DNA from 2 places in the Lysinibacillus sp. NPDC097279 genome. Region 2 is predicted to be linked to the other one. Evidence: riboswitches for the same ligand, from Rfam matches in the RefSeq annotation. Region 2 holds a riboswitch; the other holds the start of a gene.
What was found. Region 2 has a riboswitch for thiamine pyrophosphate ahead of ACIQ1H_RS06575 (ABC transporter substrate-binding protein). Riboswitches for the same ligand answer to the same signal wherever they lie in the genome.

Region 1 (4,221 bases), 1.2 Mb from region 2:
TGTAAGCAAAATGATTTGTTGGCCCATTGCCATTGCCAATCAATAAATCATGGCTAATGGCTAGCTGAATAAACTTTTTCGCTTCAATAATCGCTTGTTTTAAAGGCATTTTCTGGCCAATAAAAGCGGTTAAAGCAGCAGAAAATGTACATCCCGTTCCATGTGTATTTTTCGTTGCGATTCGAGTAGATTGCATTGAAAATGTTTTACCATCATTAAAAAATACATAATCTGTTGCAAAGTTATCATCCTGTAGATGACCACCTTTAATAATGACACATTGAACACCTAGCTTTAATAATGACTGTGCAGCTTGTTGGATGTCTGAATAATTGTGTATTTTGCTTGCTGTAAGCGTCTCCGCTTCAGGGATGTTAGGTGTGACGATTGTAGCAAGTGGTAATAGAGTGTTTTTTAACGCCTCAACTGCTTCTTGCTGTAATAAGTTTTCGCCACCTTTGGCGATCATTACAGGATCAACAATAAGTGGAATATTTAAATTAGACATAGCTCCTGCAATAGTATGAATAATATCTGAGGAGAAAAGCATGCCTGTTTTTATTGCACTAATTGAAAAATCCTCCAGCAGTGAATGAAGTTGTTTATTTACAAAAGCTTGATCAATTGGAAACACCCCGCTCACACCTAAAGTATTTTGTGCTGTTAAAGCGGTAATAACGGATGTCCCGAATACATTTAATTCTTGGAAAGTTTTTAAATCAGCTTGAATACCAGCTCCACCACCGCTATCTGAGCCAGCTATTGTCGTCACAATATGCATTATTTTTCACCGTCCTTCGATAAACGGTGAAGCTCATTTAAGACGGACACTGCGAAATCACCATTATATGGCGCACAAGAAGCGGCATGTTCAGCAACTTTTTTATAGCTCGTTAATGTATGGCACAACTGAGTATATGGCTCATTACCTGCCATATAAGCTGCACAGCAAATAGCACTTAATAAACAACCCGTCCCTGTAACTTCTGTCATGCGAGCGTTTCCACCAATAATCCATTTAGAATGCTCACCATCAGTAATAAAATCTTTTTCACCAGTTACAATAACAATGCACTTATATTTTTTAGAAATCTCTTGTGCTTTATCTTCAACAGATATGGAGCCGCTGCCACTATCCACACCTTTTTGTTGCCAATGAACATTAGCAATCGCGGCAAGCTCACCGATATTGCAACGAATAACAGCAAAGTGAACCGCTTCTAATAATTGCTGTATCGTTTGTTTACGTAAAGTTGTTGCCCCAACACCAACAGGGTCCAAAATCACAGGTATACCTAGCGCGTTTGCTTTTTTGCCAGCAAGGAACATCGATTGTTTTGTACGGGTAGTAAGCGTGCCAATATTAATTAATAAGGCTGATGCAATCGATACCATCTCTTCAACTTCGGTTGATTCATCGGCCATGACAGGTGAAGCACCAATTGCTAATAAGCCATTTGCTTGGAAATTGGCAACTACATAATTGGTAATACAATGAATCAATGGCTGTCTTTTACGAATAGTTTGAAAAATCATCATAGTCCTCCTTTTTTGGATGGACGTAAGCATGCAAAAAAGCTCTTTTTCGTGCAAAGTGTACACGTAAAAAGAGCTTATCATCAGTAATAAGATGTGTGTTGCTCCCTACGTCAGTATTAACTAACAGGTTCAAAGGGTCAGGTTTTACCTTCTCAACTCGTTATGAGTCCCCCTGCAATCATGAATTTTTTAGTTGTCCAAAATGTAACATACCTATTCTCAGTATTCAATAGTATTTTATCATTATCTGGAAAGCAGTGACTGATGCCATATAATAAACCATGATAATTGTCATGACTTTGTGAAAATAAGGTCCATCCATTGAAAATCATAAAAAATGAGTTTTATAATAAACCTAGCAATAAGGAGGCAGTTATTATGAAAAGACAGGATTTAATCGCACCAGAATGGTATAACATTGTTGAGGAGATTGAGAAGTATGCTCAGGACCCTTCTAAAAAAGCATTAATTGTTTATAACAATCATGAAGAAATTCAACATATTACATATGCAAATTTACTTGAAAAAGCAAATCAGGCGGCCCATGTATTTACTTCGCAAGGACTAGCAAAAGGTGATGTGCTTTTAGTAATGGTTCCAAGATCTGTTGAGGCATATATCGTATACATAGCAGCATTAAAAGCGGGCTTAACGATTATTCCAAGCTCAGAAATGTTGCGCACAAAGGATATTGAATACCGCATTACACATGCAAATGCCAAAGGAATAATTGCTTACGAGCCATATATTGAGCAATTTGATGAAGTAAATAATCTAAAGGGCATTTTGCAATATGTAATTGGTCAGGCGCATGCCCCATGGCAACCGTTGCTTGAAAAAATGGAGGAGCATCCAACAAACTATACGAATCCTACACCAACAAAAAGTACTGACACTGCTTTTTTAGCCTATACAAGTGGAACAACGGGCAATCCTAAAGCAGCTGTTCATACGCATAGCTGGGGTTATGCTCATTTACGGACAACAGCACCAAATTGGTTAGGTGTACAAGAAAATGATATAGTATGGGCTACTGCGGCACCTGGATGGCAAAAATGGATTTGGAGTCCGTTCCTTGCAACTTTAGGCAGTGGTGCAACAGCCTTTGTCTATAAAGGCAAATTCGATGCATCAACTTATTTGTCGTTGCTTGAAAAATTTAAAGTAAATGTATTATGCTGTACACCGACAGAGTATCGATTTATGGCAGCACTTAATAATTTACAGGATTATAATTTAAGCGAAATCCGCCAAGCGGTATCAGCGGGAGAACCATTGAATAGTGAAGTTGTAAAAGTGTTTTTAGAAACGTTTGATATCCAGGTTCGAGATGGCTACGGACAAACTGAAAATACATTACTTGTAGGGACAATGGTTGGCATGGAAGCGCGCGTTGGGTCAATGGGAAAACCGACACCAGGAAATACAGTAGAAATAATCGACGACCATGGAAATCCTGTGTCTGAAGGTGTAGTTGGGGATATTGCCGTGCATCGTGAAACACCTGCACTCTTTAAAAAATATTTCCAAGATCCCGAACGCACGAGCCTACAATTCCGCGGAGAATGGTATATAACTGGAGACCGTGCATATAAAGATGCCGATGGCTATTTTTGGTTTGAGGGCCGTGGAGATGATGTCATAATTTCTTCAGGCTATACAATAGGGCCATTTGAAGTGGAAGATGCATTAATGAAACACCCTACAGTAAAGGAAGCTGCTGTAGTTGCTAGTCCTGATGAAGTAAGAGGAAATATTGTCAAGGCATTTATTGTCCTGCGTGAAGGTGAGACAGGGGATAATACGCTTATTAAAAAGTTACAAAACCATGTGAAATTAATGACTGCCCCATATAAATATCCACGTGCGATTGAATTTGTAGATGTTTTACCGAAGACTGCATCGGGTAAAATTCGTCGTGTCGAATTACGTCAACAAGAAAAAGCTCTTTATACACATCAATAAATATTTCCTAGGAAATAAAGGCGAATAATCAAAGTTCATGTTTTATTATGAACTTTTGATTTTTTGTTGTAGCCTCATTTATTTATAGTAAAATAATAAACAACAGAACATTTTTACATAAAAATTGCTTAAAAGTGAAACGTTTTGGAAATTTAGACGTATAACGTGTTGAGGAGGCGTTTGTATGAATGTAAAAAGGTGGATAGCCTTGGCTATAGCTGCTGTGTTGTTAGTATTTTCATTAGGAATTAATACGATTTTTGCAATATTTAAATCAGACTTCTTTAGTAATTTTGACAGCATTGTCGCTGGAAATAATTTAAATGTTTATGAAACTGTTATTGAAGGTGAAGATTACAGTAAGCGTATTGCCTATTTAAAAGTGGATGGAACGATTCAAGATGTTGGATCGAACACATTATGGCAAACCGTAGCTTATGATCACCAGTTTTTCTTAAATCAATTGGACAATATTTTATATGATGATTCAGTACAAGGTATTGTGCTAAGTGTAAATTCACCAGGTGGTGGCGTAAAGGAATCGGCAGAAATTTATAAAAAACTGTTGCAAATTAAAGAGGAACGTCAAATTCCAATTTACGTTTCAATGGATTCGATGGCTGCTTCTGGTGGATACTATATTTCTGCACCAGCGGATAAAATATATGCACATCGTGATACGATAACAGGTTCGATTGGTGTCATTATGCAATCTAT
Region 2 (4,221 bases):
AAAATAATAAAGAAGTCGAATTTACAGCCATTGAAAAGAAAATATTCTTTTACCTTTATGAAAACGCAGATTTTATTTTATCTAAAGAACAATTCATTGATTACCTTTGGCAGCTAGAAGATCGTAATCCCAATTTAATTAATGTGTATATTAAAAAGCTCCGCAACAAGATTGCCGATACAGATGGTGTGATTATTCAAAATGTATATGGAGAAGGGTATCGTATGAATACCCGTGTTAAACAATGAAACTAAAAAAGAAATATCAACTATTGCTATTATCGGTTATATTCAGTGTTCCTCTTTCTATTGTAGTGATTAATGTTATTGTAACGGTAATTTACAATTATTTTTCAAATGATACAGAAACCCAGTTTTTTGAGTCAAAAGCCTATCCAATAATGCTAGGTTTATTTCTCGTCAGCTTTTTTACTTTGGCTATATTATTTTCCAAATCCATTAATTCATTAATTAAACGAATAAATGAATTAAACCAAACCATTATGGAGTTGGCGAGTAATGACAAGAAGAGACTTCAAAAGATCTCTTACTCTAGAAATGATGAATTAGGGGATTTAACTAATGCAGTAAACCTGCTCATTGACCGTACGATATCGAAGGAAATTGAAATAATGCAACAAGAGCAAATGAAACTAGAACTTTTAACGCAGTTGCGCCATGATATTAATACACCTTTAACAGCTATGCGCTTACAACTTTACACAATCGAAAATGATTTTTCACAACATCAGGATATTTTCAATTCTCTAAACGAACAAATAAACTATATTTCGAAATTATCCAATGAATATGACTTTGAGCGCTTATCTCGTGTTGATAATTCCTATATAATCATGGAAAAAGTCGACGTTCCAAAACTTATCCATACCATCATTTTAAAGTGGAATTTTTTATATAAAATCAATCAAATCTCTATTGTGTTAAACGATTCTCCAACGAAATTCCATTGGAAGAGTAATGAAATTTGGTTGCACAGATTATTTGATAATATCTTCCAAAATATTTTGCGTCATGCAGCATGCGATACTTTGGAAATCACTTTGCAAAAAAACGTAATTATATTTAAAGATAATGGGGTTGGGTTTAATGTGGTGGAAAAGGGCACTGGCCTACGAATCATCGAAGATATTTGCCGAATGCTTGAACTACAGAGTACAATCCAATCTAACGAAAAAGGTACTCAAGTTACGATAAGTTATGCGCAACATTCAAACTTTTTGTAATGGCAACACCAGCAAATTAAAAGCCTCCCAAAATTGTATTTGAGATCAACTTTATGTTTAACGGGGTAAATGCATAAATCATACATGGAATTGGGTGCTTTTGTTTACACATTTTTCGATTGTTTTTTCGGAAGTGATATTTGTCCCAAAATACCATACAGCATAGTCTGCTACTCCAAACGCCATGCTTAAAACCTTTTCTATTTGCAAAAGTCATGTCGCAGATTACTAGTATAGTCTTGTAAAAGCTCATTTTTTTCAACTACGAAAATTACTAGCTTGTCATTTTACGATACATATGGGTATAATAATCAACGAAAAGTTCATAAGTTAAGAATGTAGGGGGGCTGGAAGTTGCCAGCTGAGATTGCGTCCGTTTAGATGCTGACCCTTTGAACCTGATTTGGCTCGTACCAGCGTAGGGAACATCTATTCAAAAATAATCATTTACTATTTTTTGATACCGTTTGCAAACGTCTGGGATAACTCCCAGGCGTTTTTTGTTTAGGATTCATTATTCCACCTAAAACGAGGAGTAATCAATCATAAGCACTGCAAATGGCCTTAGAATACCTTTTTTTCTGGTGTAAACATTCAATCATGAACACTTTCAAACTACTAGACTTGGAGGACACAGCATGAAAAAGTGGTTTTTCGTTCTTATTGCTGCATTAGTAACATTAGTTGGTTGTAGCGAAAAAGAGGACAAAGAGGAAACAAACTCATTAAAAAAGGTATCCGTTGTACTAGACTGGACACCTAATACAAATCATACAGGACTGTATGTGGCGAAAAAGCTGGGCTACTTTGAGGAGCAAGGCTTAGACGTGGACATTATTTTACCTGGTGATGCTGGTGCTGATCAGCTAGTTGCATCAGGCAAAGCACAGTTTGGCGTAAGCTATCAGGAAGGTATTACGCAAGCACGTGTACAGGGTGTACCACTTGTATCAATTGCCGCAATTATTCAGCATAATACATCTGGCTTTGCTTCGATTGCTTCAAAGGGCATTACATCTCCAAAGGACTATGAAGGAAAAACGTATGGTGGCTGGGGAAGCCCAATAGAACAAGCTGTTTTACAATCACTTATGCAAAAAGAACAGGCGGATATCAAAAAATTAGATATTGTTAATGCAGGAGATTTAGACTTTTTCACCATGATGCAAAAGGATATTGATTTTGCCTGGATCTATTATGCGTGGACAGGTATTGAGGCGGAGCTACGTGGGGAAACATTAAATATGCAGTATTTAACAGACTATAGTGAGCAACTTGATTATTATACACCTGTTTTAGCTACGAATGAAAAGATGATTAAGGATAATCCTGATGTGGTAAAGGCATTTGTAGCTGCAACGACAAAAGGCTATGAGTATGCCATTGAGCAACCTAATGAAGCGGCTGATATTTTACTTGAAGCGGTACCTGACTTAGATAAAGCACTTGTGCATAAAAGTCAAGAATGGCTAGCAAACAAATATCAAGATGATGCAGCGCAATGGGGCGAACAAAAATTAGCAGTTTGGGAAAACTATGCGGAATGGATGACGAAAAACAACGTCTTAGAAGGAAAATTTAATGCAGAGCAAGCATTTACAAATGATTTCTTACCAACGAAAGGAGCAAATTAAATGGCTAATTCATTAATCAGTGTTCAAATTATACCGAAAACAGAAAAATATGAGGATGTCATCCCTTTCGTGGATGCGGCAATTGCAATTATCGATGCTGCAGGTGTGCGCTATGAGGTGCAGCCACTAGAAACGACTATGGAGGGAGAACTGTCTACCTTACTCCAAATTATTGAACAGATGAATCAAAAAATGATTGACTTAGGTGCCATTAATGTAATTACACAAGTAAAAATTTTATATCAGCCAACTGGCATTACAATGGGGACATTGACGGAGAAATATCGAGGATGAAACAAGTAGTAACGAAAGGAAGGTCGATTATTTTTATCGCCTTCCTATTAGTCATCTGGGAAGTCATTATCCGTTTTGCTGAAATCCCACATTGGCTATTGCCAGCGCCGAGTGCCATCGTGATGGAGGGCATTCACTCTTACCAAACGTTTCTTCCCCATGTTTTCGCTACTATACAGCTTGCTGTGATAGGTCTTGCTATTGGTGTGCTTTGTGGCTTGAGTGTTGCGGTGTTATTACATCGTTCAAATACAATGCGGGCATTCTTATATCCGATTTTAATTGTGTCGCAAAATGTGCCAGTGCTCGTTTTAGCGCCATTATTAATTATTTGGTTTGGCTTTGGGCTGTTACCAAAGCTAATTATTATTTGTCTCGTTTGCTTTTTCCCAATCGTTATTGCGGCAATGGATGGCTTTCGTCAAACGTCACCAGAACTTAAGCATTATTTTGCGATGATTGGTGCTACAAAACGTCAAACGTTTTGGAAATTAGAATGGCCATTTGCCTATCCATCTATATTTTCAGGTATTAAAATTGCCGCGACATATAGTGTGATGGGAGCAGTCATCGCGGAATGGCTTGGTGCGAAAAAGGGGATTGGTGTTTATATGACACTTGCTCAATCATCGTTTCGAACGGATCGTGTATTTGTGGCGATATTTGCGATAGTTTTGTTAAGTTTATTGTTATTTAGTGTTATACGTTTCGTCGAAAAGATTACTGTAAAGGGGAGAGGATCACATGCTGAACATTCAAGACATTTCTAAATCCTTTGGCGCGCTTGAAGTAGTGAAAAACCTATCCTTTACGGTAAAGGAGGGCGAATTTGTAGCGATCATTGGTCCCTCAGGTAGTGGGAAAAGTACGCTTTTTCAATTAATAGGCGGTATATCGCCCTTAAATCAAGGAGCTATTTTGTTAAATGGAGAAAACATTCAGCAAAAACCAGGCACCATCGGCTACATGCCACAGCAACCTAGCTTATTACCTTGGCGGACAATTTTGGAAAATGTCACGATTGTCGAAGAATTACATCATCGACCTAAT

Region 1: another riboswitch for thiamine pyrophosphate. It lies ahead of thiM (hydroxyethylthiazole kinase); the one in region 2 lies ahead of ACIQ1H_RS06575 (ABC transporter substrate-binding protein).

What each region holds. Positions count from the first base shown of each region.
Region 1 is NZ_JBIWDA010000001.1:130,383-134,603, forward strand. It holds gene thiD (bifunctional hydroxymethylpyrimidine kinase/phosphomethylpyrimidine kinase) at 1-781, opposite strand, end outside; gene thiM (hydroxyethylthiazole kinase) at 781-1,536, opposite strand; TPP riboswitch at 1,625-1,723, opposite strand; gene mbcS (acyl-CoA synthetase MbcS) at 1,918-3,504, shown strand; gene sppA (signal peptide peptidase SppA) at 3,689-4,221, shown strand, end outside.
Region 2 is NZ_JBIWDA010000001.1:1,298,945-1,303,165, reverse strand. It holds gene ACIQ1H_RS06585 (response regulator transcription factor) at 1-248, shown strand, start outside; gene ACIQ1H_RS06580 (sensor histidine kinase) at 245-1,243, shown strand; TPP riboswitch at 1,574-1,685, shown strand; gene ACIQ1H_RS06575 (ABC transporter substrate-binding protein) at 1,882-2,877, shown strand; gene ACIQ1H_RS06570 (thiamine-binding protein) at 2,878-3,171, shown strand; gene ACIQ1H_RS06565 (ABC transporter permease) at 3,168-3,941, shown strand; gene ACIQ1H_RS06560 (ABC transporter ATP-binding protein) at 3,916-4,221, shown strand, end outside.